Regions from separate parts of the Bradyrhizobium sp. B120 genome, predicted to be linked through region 2. Evidence: riboswitches for the same ligand, from Rfam matches in the RefSeq annotation. Region 2 holds a riboswitch; the other holds the start of a gene.
What was found. Region 2 has a riboswitch for cobalamin ahead of ACOIX3_RS37560 (TonB-dependent receptor). Riboswitches for the same ligand answer to the same signal wherever they lie in the genome.

Region 1 (5,607 bases), 480 kb from region 2:
TGCGTTTCCCCTGCGCGGGTCAAATCATCTGCCGGAATTCTACTCCAGTTTGCGGCCGCTTGTAATATGAGGAGGTGGCACGGCGGGGTCACACCCGCCGCGCCGATAGCTCTAAAACGTCGCGCCCGCCCTGACCATGTAGGTGCGGCCGGGCAGCGGATAGGCCGAGAAGCGGCCGGCCGTGAACGAGCTCGCAATGGCGTAGTCGTAGTACAGCGCGTTGAACAGATTGTTCACGCTCAGCGACCAGAAGAAGCGGTCGACTTGCCCGCTGAGCTTGAGATCGGCGGTGGCGTTGCCGGGAATCCGGCTCTGGGTGCCGGCCTGGTCGTTGTCCATGATGCGCGAGCTCCAGGCCCGCACCGTGGCATCGAACACCAGATAGTTCTGCCAGATGTTCCAGGTCACGCCGAGATTGCCGGTGTAGCGCGACACCAGCGGCACGTCGTTGCCGGCCCAGATGCCTTCGCGGAACACGGCGCGGGTGATCGCCATGCCGCCGCGCAGGGTCACGCTGTCGCTAACCCTGAGCGAGGCGCTGGTCTCCGAGCCGTAGCGGCGGGTCGGGTCGAGGTTGACGTTGTAGAACAGCACCGGGTTGAAATGGATCTCGTTCTCGAGATCCATCAGATAGACGCTGGTCTGCACCTGAAACAGGTTGGTCTTGACCCGGAAGCCGCCCTCGACGTCCTGCGAGGTCTGGGTCTTGAGCTGGAAGTTCTGCGGAATCGGGGCGAAGGTCAGCGGGTCGAATGACGGACCCGAGGCGACGCGCTCGTCGACGTCGGGCGTGCGGAATGCGCGGGCGGCGCGGCCGAACATCGAGAAGGTGTCGGTGAAGCGATGCTCGGCGCCGACATGCAGCGCGTATTGCGTCTCGTTGCTGTCGAGCGGCGCCGCCTGTGTGTCGAACGCAAACGGCGCACTCGGATCGTAGCGATCGCGTGCCGACACGCTGGTGTTCTGGACGCGCGCGCCGTAGGAGAAGTCGGTTGTCGGCAGCAGGCCGATCGTATGCTGCCAGTACCCGGCCACGGTCTGCTGCTCGATATTGTAGATGTGGGTGGGATCGACGCCTTGATAGGCGCCACGCGCTTCGCGGAATGTCGAATCGTAATAGTCGATGCCGGTCAGGATCGTCGACGGCATGCCCAGCATCACGTTCTTGACGCTGAGCCGCGGCGTGATCGACCAGGTCTGCAGCGCGGCATCATTGTAGGTCGAGGCGAAGCTGATGGTCGGCACGGTGCCGAAGAAGCCGCTTTGCGTCTCGCGCTGGCGCCAGCCGCCGTCGACGATGAGGTCGACGCCATACATCAGCGTCTTGGTGAAGCCGGTGGTGACGCTGGCGGTCTGCTGGTTGGCATAGTCGAAGGGTGTCGCGGCGCCGCGGCGATCGGTGAGCAGCTCGTTGACGCCGATCGACGGATCGACCAGCCGTCCGCCGGGCAGGCCGAGCTTCTGGTCGCTGCCGGTGACGGTGAGGAAGGCGGCGAGATCCGATGTCGTGTAGTTGACGTTGCCGACGGCGTTGCGCTGGTCGAGCGCGTTGTTGACGCGGTAGCCGTCGGACTTGATGCCGTTGCCGTAGAACGAGGTCGACCACGGGCCCGCATTGAGCGCTGCGGAGACCGCGGCCATGCGGGTGTTGAACGAACCGAAACCGCCTTCGGCCCGGATCGTGGCCGGCGGACCGCCGGCGCCGGTCTTGGTGATGATGTTGACCACGCCGCCCACCGCGTTGTCGCCGTAGAGCACCGCGCCGCTATTGCCGCGCGTGATCTCGATGCGCTCGATCGAATCGAGCGGGATCGTAGTGAGATCGAAGCCGGCCTTGTCGACGTCGTTGAGGCGTCGGCCGTTGAGCAGGAACAGGGTGTTGTCGGAGGCGAACGCGCCGAAGCCGCGCAGGTCGACCGCGGTCTTGGCGCCGTTCGGCCCGCCGTAAAGCGTTTGCAGCTGCACGCCGGGTACCTGCGCGAGAATCTCGGGCAGCGATTGCACCGGCGAATGCGCGATGTCGTCGGCGGTGATCACGGTCGAGGAAGAGCCGACGATGCCGGCGAACTGCCGGCCGCCGCCACCTGTGCCGCCCGTTCCGGTGGCCGGTCCAGTCCCTGTCGTGCTCGATCCTGCTCCGCTGTCCACATTGTTGCCTTGCGTGGTGCCCGGCGCCGGGCGGCGCGGCGCCCGCGCTTCGTCAGCGCCCGGCTTGGCGCGCGTCAAATTCTGGTCGCCGGGTCTGGTGATTTCGATCGCCGGCAGCTGATTGGGAGAGGGCGCCTGCTGCGCCCGTGCGGTCGAGGGAACGATTGTCGGCGCAATCATCGTCGACGCGAGCAAAAGCGCGCGGCGGCGCCGGGGGGAAGAGTTGGAGAACATCTAAGTGAGACCTCGGTAACGTCAGTGGCACGTCACCGCGAACCAGTCTCACCATGCGCTCTCGCATCAGGTGAAGCTCATGCCTGTACTCCCCGACCGGCATCTTCGCGTGTGACCACGGCTGACGGCAGGTCTCCTGGCTCGCGGGTCGTTACCCTTCGTCGCCTTCCCAGGACCGAGATTCCCAGTGGCATCTGACGAAGGATTCACCGCATACAGTTGCGGGGGCAGCCGCGGCGTTGGGGAAGTTTCCCCGCACCGCATTCCCTTTTCATCTCGTGAAAGAACCGTCATGTTCATCTAGGGTTCGGCTCGGCAGCAATGTCAACCCGGCGGACGTCGGGCAGCGGTCGCGCGGCTACGGTTTTTGGCGGGTGTCGCTTGCCTGCCACGGCGATCGCTGTAAGAGCATGGATCCAATGAGCGTGCAGGATTTTACCTTGGCGGCCGAGGTCGCGGCGCGGCGCCGGTGGAGCGCCACCGCGGCGCTGCTCGCGCTCGTGGTGCTGCTGCTGGTGCTCTCGCTCGGCATCGGGCCGGTGCGGCTGTCGCCGCTTGCGGTGATCGAGGCGCTGTTCGGCGGCGGCAGCGACGTGGCGCAGGTGATCGTGCGCGAGATCCGGTTGCCGCGCACCATTCTGGCGTTCGCGATCGGCGGTATTCTCGGGCTATCGGGTGCAGCGCTGCAGGGACTGCTGCGCAATCCGCTGGCCTCGCCGTCGCTGTTCGGCGCGCCGCAATCGGCGGCATTCGGCGCGGTGCTGGTGATTGCGCTGGGCCTCGCCGATGTGCGGTCCTATGCACTGCCGGTGGTGGCGATCATCGCCGCGTTCGCCTCGGTGTTCGCGCTGCTCGCGATCGCCGGCCGGAATGCCGGGCTGCTGATTCTGATCCTCGCGGGACTCGCGATCTCGAGCTTTGCCGGAGCTGCGACGGCGCTGGTGATGAATCTCTCCAGCAATCCGTTCGTGGTGCTGGAGATCGCATTCTGGCTGCTCGGCTCGCTGGAGGACCGCAGCTTCCAGCACGTGGCGCTGGCGCTGCCCTTCATCATCGCGGGCGCGGCCGTCCTGCTCAGCCAGGCGAACGCGTTCCGCGCGCTGACGCTCGGCGAGGAGGCGGCGCAGAGCCTCGGCGTCGATGTCGGACGCCTAAGGTTGCTCGTGATCGCGGGGACTGCGCTCGGCGTCGGCGGCGCGGTCGCGGTGTCAGGCACGATCGGCTTCATCGGTCTCATTGCGCCGCATCTGATGCGCCCTCTGATCGGTCACGATCCGGCGCGTTTGCTGGTGCCGAGCGCGCTCACCGGCTCGGCGCTGCTGCTCGCGGCCGATATCGCGGTGCGCATCATCCCTTCGACCTCGGACATCAAGGTCGGCGTGCTGACCTCGATCATCGGCGTGCCGTTCTTCCTCTATCTGATCATGCGCGAACGCCGCGCGCTCGGCGGAGGCGTGGCATGACGCTGCTGTCCGCCACCGCGCTCAACGCCTCGCTCGGCAGCCGCGAAGTGCTGCACGATGTTTCGCTATCGCTGGAAGCGGGCCATCTGGTCGCGCTGGTCGGCCCGAACGGCGCGGGCAAGACCACGCTGCTGCGCGCGCTGGCCGGGCTGATCCCCTCCGACGGCGAGATCAGGATCGGCGGCGACGCGCTGGCGTCGCTGCCGCTGCGCGAGCGGGCGAAGCGTTTCGCGTATCTGCCGCAGGGGCACATGGTGCATTGGCCGCTGCCGGCCCGCGATATCGTGGCGCTCGGCCGCTATCCACATGGCGCGACCGATCCGGCGCGGCTGTCGCCGAAGGATATCGAGGCGGTGCTGCGGGCGATGCAGGCGGTCGACGTCACCGAGTTCGGCGATCGCCGCGTCACCGAGCTCTCCGGCGGCGAGCGCAGCCGGGTCGCACTGGCCCGGGTGCTGGCGGTGGAGGCGCCGGTGATCCTCGCCGACGAGCCGACCGCCTCGCTCGATCCGCGTCACCAGATCGACGTGATGCAGAAGCTGCGCAACGTCGCCGACACCGGCGTGCTGGTCATCGTGGTGACCCACGATCTCGGGCTCGCCGCGCGCTTTGCCGACCACGTGCTGGTGCTGTCGGAGGGCCGGCTGGCGGCGCAGGGCGCGCCGGCTGAAGCGTTGTCGGAAGCAGTTCTCGCCAGCGTGTTCCGGGTCAGCGCCTACCGCGCTGAATTCCAGCGCGAAGCCGTCATCGTGCCATGGGCGGATGTCTGATGCGCACGCGGCGTCTCGCAGCTTTGGCCGCGGCGGCATGGCTGATGTCGTGCGGCCCCATGTCCGCCGCTGGACCGCGTATCGTCTCGATGAATGTCTGCAGCGACCAGCTCGTGCTGTCGCTGGCCGGTCCGGACCAGATCCTTGGCCTCAGCCGCTTTTCGCGCGATGCCTGGCAATCCTGGGCCGCCGAGAAAGCGCGAAACTATCCGCGCCTGTCGGGCGGGGCCGAGGATGTGCTGCTGCTCAAGCCCGACCTTGTCGTCGTCAGCCTGTTCGATAGGCGCGCGACGCGCGATCTCTTGAAGGCGCAGGGGCTGCACCTCGTCGAGTTCACCGTGCCGCGCACGCTGGACGAGGTGAGGGACCAGATCCGTGCGATGGGCGATGTGGTGCAGCATCCGGATCGGGCAAGGGCCGAGATCGCGCGCCTCGATGCGGCGATCGCGCGGGCGCGGGCGGTGGCGAGCGCCCATCATTATCGCGTGCTGCCGCTGGAGCGGCGCGGCTTTGTCTCGGGCGACAGCAGCCTGATCAGTTCGCTGCTGGCGGCGACCGGCTTCACCAATGCGGCCGGCGAGCTCGGGCTCGACGCGGGCGGGTTTGCTTCGCTGGAGGCGATCGTGAAACTGCGGCCGGATTTCATCCTGGTGTCGGAGGCCGGCGACCGCGCCGAGGACGAGGGCCGCGCCTTCCTGCTGCATCCGGCGCTGGAGCGCTTCTATCCGGAGAGCAAGCGCATCGTGCTGCCCGAGCGGCTCACGGTGTGCGGCGGCGTGATGCTGGCTGATGCGCTGGACCGCTTGACGGAAGAACTCAAGCGGGTGACGCGGTAGCGACGTAGATCGCGTAGCCCGGATGGAGCGAAGCGCAATCCGGGAAAGTCGTTCCGCGGAAGGATTGGCCCCGGATTTCGCTGCGCTTCATCCGGGCTACGAGATTATCCCATCACCACCGGCCCGCCGGCCTTCTTCCACGCATCCATGCCGCCC
Region 2 (5,607 bases):
GGGATCGTCGAAGCCGATCCGCAGCACCGGAAGTTCGCGCGTTTGGTGCAGCGTGTGCCAGTAGGCGTCCGGCTCATCGAGCCGCCGCGCCGATATCATCGCAGCTTTCGGCATCGCGCTCCGGGCGGCCGCGAGGATCTCGTCCTGCGAGAGCGTCACGGGCGCGCCGGTCGCGGGATCAGCGAGGCTGCGACGCCCGCCGCTAGCGTCGAGCACCATCAGGGGGTGTCCGCCGATCCAGACGAAGCGCGCCTCCACGGCTGATACCGGCGGCGGCGACGGCAAGCCGGCGACGATATCGGGCGTGTCGTGGCCGCTGTAAGCGACCGCGATCTCGCGCGTGAGGCCGCGGCCGGAGAACGCGCCGCCGGGATTGAGCGACAGCCAGCCGCTGAACATCCAGGTGAAGACGAAGACGCCGCCGACGAGGCCGGCGATATGATGCCAGGCCATCCAGCCGCGATAGGGCGAGACCGCGCCGTCAGCGTAACGGCGCGTCAGCCGCAGGCGCAGAATGCCGATCCAGAAGCCGGTGACCGCGACGACGAGGCAGATGCCGGAGATCCACAGCACCACGTCCCGCCACAGCGGACCATCCTTGCGCAGCACGGTCGGATAGATCCAGTGCGGGACCGAGCCGAGCCAGTTCCAGACGCGCTCCTGCCGTGTGGTGTCGAGCGCGATCTCGCCGCTGCGCGACGAGACGTAGAGCTCGGTGCCATCGGGATCGCCGAGGCCGATCAGATAGAGCGGCCGCAACGGATCGAACCGCACGGTGACCGACCATTGATCGCGCGTCACCGTATCGAGCAGTCGCGGCTGTACGGCACGCGGATGATGGCGTGCAATGGCCAGCGCCTGATCCGGCGTGACGCGATCGATCACCCGGCCATCGATCGCCGAGATGGTGACGGCGCCTCCGTTCCAGCCGTTCACGCGATAGACCGGAACATCGTCCAGCATCGAGAGCCGGAGATCGCGCGGATAATGCCCCGCGCCCGCGATCGCCATGGCGCGATCAGGTGCGACCTGCACCTTGCTCCAAACGATGCCAGGGAGCGCAGAGAGGCGCTCGTCGTCAGTGAGGCGCGGAAACGCCACGTACATCATGACGAGGCCGGAGATGAACCACATCGCGAAGAAGAGACACGTCGCAATGCCGATCCAGCGATGGACGACATAAAGCCATCGCCGCGCTCGCCGGATCAGAGCGTTGCGCATGGTCAGAACTTCACGTTGACGGACAATTCGGCGGTGCGCGGCATGCCGAGCAGCCACTGCCCCGTCCCGTTCGAGGTCACCGCGTAGACCTTGTCGAACAGATTGTAGACGCGGAACGCGACCGTGGTGCGGTCATCCGGCTTCCACCTGATGCCGCCATTGACCACATTGTAGCCCGGCCGCAGCTGGGTGTTGGCGAGATCGGAGTACATCGCGCCGACGATCTGCACGCCGCCATAGACCGACCAGTTGGGCGCGAAGTCCCAGGTCAGCCAGACGTTGGAGACCTGCTGCGGCACGTTGACCGGAACATTGCCGTTGTAGCTGACGACCTTGCCGCCGACCACCTGGCTGTTGTTGTCGTATCTCGCACGCAGCAGCGCAAGATTGGCGTCGACGCGCCAGCCATCGTTCAGCGCGAGCCCGATCGTTCCTTCGACCCCGCGGGATGATTGTTGGCCGATCTGCAGTGCCAGGCCGGCGGTGGGATTGCTGGGATCGGGAATGGTCAGGCCGGTCTTGACGATCTCATACCCTGCCAGCGTCCACTCGCCGCGGCCGCCCCAGAACGACTGCTTGACGCCGATCTCGGTCTGCTTGCCGGTCGCAAGCTGGAAGGTCTTCTGCGAGGTCGACAGCGAGATCAGGTTGCTGACCGGATCGACGCCGACCGCGTACTGACCATAGAACGCGAGGTTCTTGATCGGCTCGTACACCAACCCGGTTCGCCAGCTGGTGCCCGACAGCGTGGTTTCAAAACTGTTCGCCGGCGTCTTGTAATCGGTGCGATCGACCTCGGGACGATCGTACCGGACGCCGGTGACGAGCGACAATTGATCGGTCAGCGACAGCCGATCTTCGGCGAACAGCGCGTATTGATTGACGATCGCGTTGAAGCCCGGCGTCGTCGCCGTGGTCGTCGCGAAGAACGATCCGGGATCGAACACGTAAGGATTGACCGACGACGCGCCGCCATAGGGCGAATTGTTGGTGTGGGTGAAGTCGATCCGGTTGACGTCGAACCCGGCAACGAACTGGTTGGCAAGTCCGAAGACGTGACCGCTGAAGGTCGTATCCATCCGGTTGCCGAGTTGCTTCTGGTCGTGGAAGATCTCGATGTAGCTGGAGCGGTCGATCAGCTGGGTCTTCGGATTGAAGGTGTAGTTTTCGATATCGCGCCAGTGCCGCTCGCTGGTCAGATAGTACAGCGTGTTGTTGATCTTGACGCCGTCGGCGACGTCCCACTCGGTCTTGAACTGGGTCCAGCTGTCCTGATAGCGGATCGCGCTGTCCAACGCGTTGTAGTTCTTGAAGCGCAGCACGTCCTGGATCGAGCCGTTGATCAGCGGCGTGCCGAAATAGCGCGATGGGCTGCGGTCGCCATAATCCTCTGACAGCGTGAAGGCGAGATTGTCCGATGCCTGCACCCGCACGGCGGCGGAGACCACCGCATTCGAGGTCTTGTCGCGATCGACCCAGCCGTCCGACATGTTGCCGGTGGCGTTGATGCGGTAGGATACATTGGGATTGATCGGACCGGTGCTGTCGACCGAGAGCCGCCGCGTCATGTTGCTGTCGAGCGAGACTTCGGCCTCGTTGTAGGGCGTGCCCTGCGGCTTCTTCGGAATGACGTTGATGACGCCGCCGATCGCGCCTTCGCCGTACAGCACCGAGGCCGGACCGCGCAGCACCTCGATGCGTTGCGTCGACCAGGTGTCGTAGGGGAACGTCAGGGTGCCTGAGCCGATATAGAAGCGTGTGCCGTCATACAGCGTCATCACCGAGTTGCTGCCGGCAAAGCCGCGGGTGCTGAACGACAGGCCGCCATTGCCGGGCGCCGGCGTTGCGATGAACCCGGCCGCATTCTGGGTGACGGCATCGAGCACATTATGCTGGCCGCGTTCGGCGATGGTTTGCGACGTGAGGATCTCGACGCTGGCTGGCGTCTGCAGCGGCGTCAGGTTGAGACGACTGCCGGTACCTCCCTGCGCGGAGGCATTGAGCGTCGGCGATGCCGATCCCGATGCGCCCGACGCCGCGGCGCGCGGCGCGCCAGCGGTTGCCGCCGCCGTTGCAGCTCTGGCGCGCGGCCGCGATGCAGCGGCGGGATTGCTGCTTCGCGCCGCAGGCTTGGGCTTTGCGGATGTCGAGGGCGAGACCTCGACCGGATCGAGCGTCGTGGGTGGAGCTGTTTGTGCTGACCCCTCGGCCGGCAGCAGCAGCGATGACAGGGAGCAAACGAGACCGAGGCGCCAACGGCGCGCGGCGGGAGAAGACGGAGACATGAAAGGACTCGCGGTAACGTGGCACGTCACCGCGAACGCGGACTGGCGCATTGCCCCAAAGGCAGTGCTCCGATCCCACCAGGACGCCCCCGCCCGATGTGCTCGCGTGTGACCACGACTGACGGCAGGTCTCCTGGCTCACGGGTCATCGCCTGTCGACGCCTTCCCGGACCTGACAGCCCAGTGGCAAATTGACGAAAGGCTCGCCGTTTACAGTTGCGGGGACAGCTGCGGCATTGGGGTTACCCTCGCACCGCATTCCCTTTTGATCCCCGAAGGGAACCGTCGACAGAAACGATAGGTGGTGCGGGATGGGCTGTCAATTCGATGCGATTGTCGCACACATGCTTTGCGGGATGGTGCTGCGGCGATGACACAGCGACATCCGCGGCTGACGCGGAGAGGTAACCCGTCATCCTGAGGAGCGCGGCACGCGCGTCTCGAAGGATGCACGGCCACCAGCCGGGCCATCGACCCTTCGCGACGCGCTTCGCGCTCCTCAGGGTGACGGGAAACGCAAGCTCGCATCACTCAAGGTCGACGCATCCCTGCATCACCTCATCGATCTCGGCCCGCGACAGAGCGCCCATCTCGGCGATGAAAACGATTCGCGTGCGTGGCACTCCCGGTGCCGGCACACCGCCGGCAGCCAACGTCGCGCGGCCGCCGGCGAGTTGAAATACCGTCAGCCGTCCCGGCTGCTCGACCGTCTCGAACAATCCCTTCGCGCGCGCCAGCTTCGGCGCCAGTCTGCCGATCGCCTGCTGCAAGCGCGGCAGCGCTACCTTCCGCTCCGAGGTCCAGCTCAGCGTCTCGAACCGATCGGCTACCGGTCGTCGCGGCGCGGTCTCACGCGGCGCCGGCACCTGATCGAGGTCCGCGGGAAACAGCAGCGCGGCCGGCACCTCGCCATGCAGGGCATCGACGACCACGGCCGCCGGACGCACGGCCCGCACCGCATCGCGGATCGCCGCGCACGCGGTTGTATCGGCCAGATCGACCTTGCTCAGCGCCACCACATCGGCCGCGCGCAGCTGCGAGCGCAGCAGCGCATCGTCCAGCATCGCCGCGGGCTGCGTCGCGTCGACCACGCACAGCACCGTCTCCAGCGGTGCCTCCTTCCAGATCACGGGATCCATCAGGTTGCGCACGATGTCGGCGGGATCGGCGATCCCGCTGGTCTCGATCACGATGAATTCGGGACGCGGATCCCGCCGCAGCAGGCCAGCGAGCGTGCGCAGCAGATCGCCTTCCAGCGTGCAGCAGATGCAGCCATTGCTGAGGCTGACCACGCCGTCGCTGGCGCCGGCGATCAGCTCCGCGTCGATGTTGATCGCGCCGAAATCGTTGACCACGGCGGCGATGCGCCGGCCTTGCGCATGCGCCAGCAGATGGTTCACGACCGTGGTCTTTCCCGCCCCGAGAAAACCCGCGACCAGCAGGATCGGGACCGGCATCTTAGCCTCCGGCAACCGGCCGGCGCACCGGCCGGCCCGGCCGTGCCGCGACGTCGAGGACGCCATCATTGATCAGCGGCTGGCCGCTGACCACGAGATGCCGCACGCCTTCCGCCGGGCGGTTCATCGCGGAGAAGGTCGCGCGGTCGCTGAGCGTCTCGAAGTCGAACACCACGACGTCGGCGTCGGCGCCGACCTGCAGCCTGCCCTTGGCGCGCATCGCCGGCGTGCTCGCGGACAGAATCTCGGCCGGGATCAGCGCGCATTTGCGGATGCCCTCGAGCAGCGACACCTTCCGGCGCTCGCGCACCCATTCGCGGATGAAGCGGGTGAAGCAGCCGGCCGAACGCGGATGCGAGGTGGCATCATCAGGCAGCGGCCATGCGTCGCCGGTGTAGGGGCGGCCGTCCGACAGCGTCCACGGCATCGCGTCGGACGCGATCGCACCGCCTGGATACAGCACCGCCATGTCGAGCAGATCGCGATGATGCGCGTTGTTCTCGATATCGAGCACATGCCACAGCACCAGCGTCGAGGGTTCCGCGGCCTGCGCCGCCAGCAGCTCCTCGCGGCTACCGAAGCGGTGACCGTCGGTCACGCGCTGCACCGAATCATAGCCGAGGCCATTGCGCTCCTCGAATTTG

Region 1: it holds a riboswitch for cobalamin, as region 2 does, so the genes downstream of both, ACOIX3_RS39830 (TonB-dependent receptor) here and ACOIX3_RS37560 (TonB-dependent receptor) in region 2, are expected to answer to the same signal.

What each region holds. Positions count from the first base shown of each region.
Region 1 is NZ_CP185242.1:8,570,000-8,575,606, reverse strand. Features, by position in the region: gene ACOIX3_RS39835 (hypothetical protein) at 1-1, opposite strand, end outside; gene ACOIX3_RS39830 (TonB-dependent receptor) at 112-2,328, opposite strand; cobalamin riboswitch at 2,491-2,689, opposite strand; gene ACOIX3_RS39825 (FecCD family ABC transporter permease) at 2,802-3,845, shown strand; gene ACOIX3_RS39820 (ABC transporter ATP-binding protein) at 3,842-4,615, shown strand; gene ACOIX3_RS39815 (ABC transporter substrate-binding protein) at 4,675-5,451, shown strand; gene ACOIX3_RS39810 (MBL fold metallo-hydrolase) at 5,556-5,607, opposite strand, start outside.
Region 2 is NZ_CP185242.1:8,092,058-8,097,664, forward strand. Features, by position in the region: gene ACOIX3_RS37555 (PepSY domain-containing protein) at 1-1,221, opposite strand, end outside; gene ACOIX3_RS37560 (TonB-dependent receptor) at 1,224-3,506, opposite strand; cobalamin riboswitch at 3,612-3,808, opposite strand; gene ACOIX3_RS37565 (CobW family GTP-binding protein) at 4,034-4,963, opposite strand; gene ACOIX3_RS37570 (amidohydrolase family protein) at 4,965-5,607, opposite strand, start outside.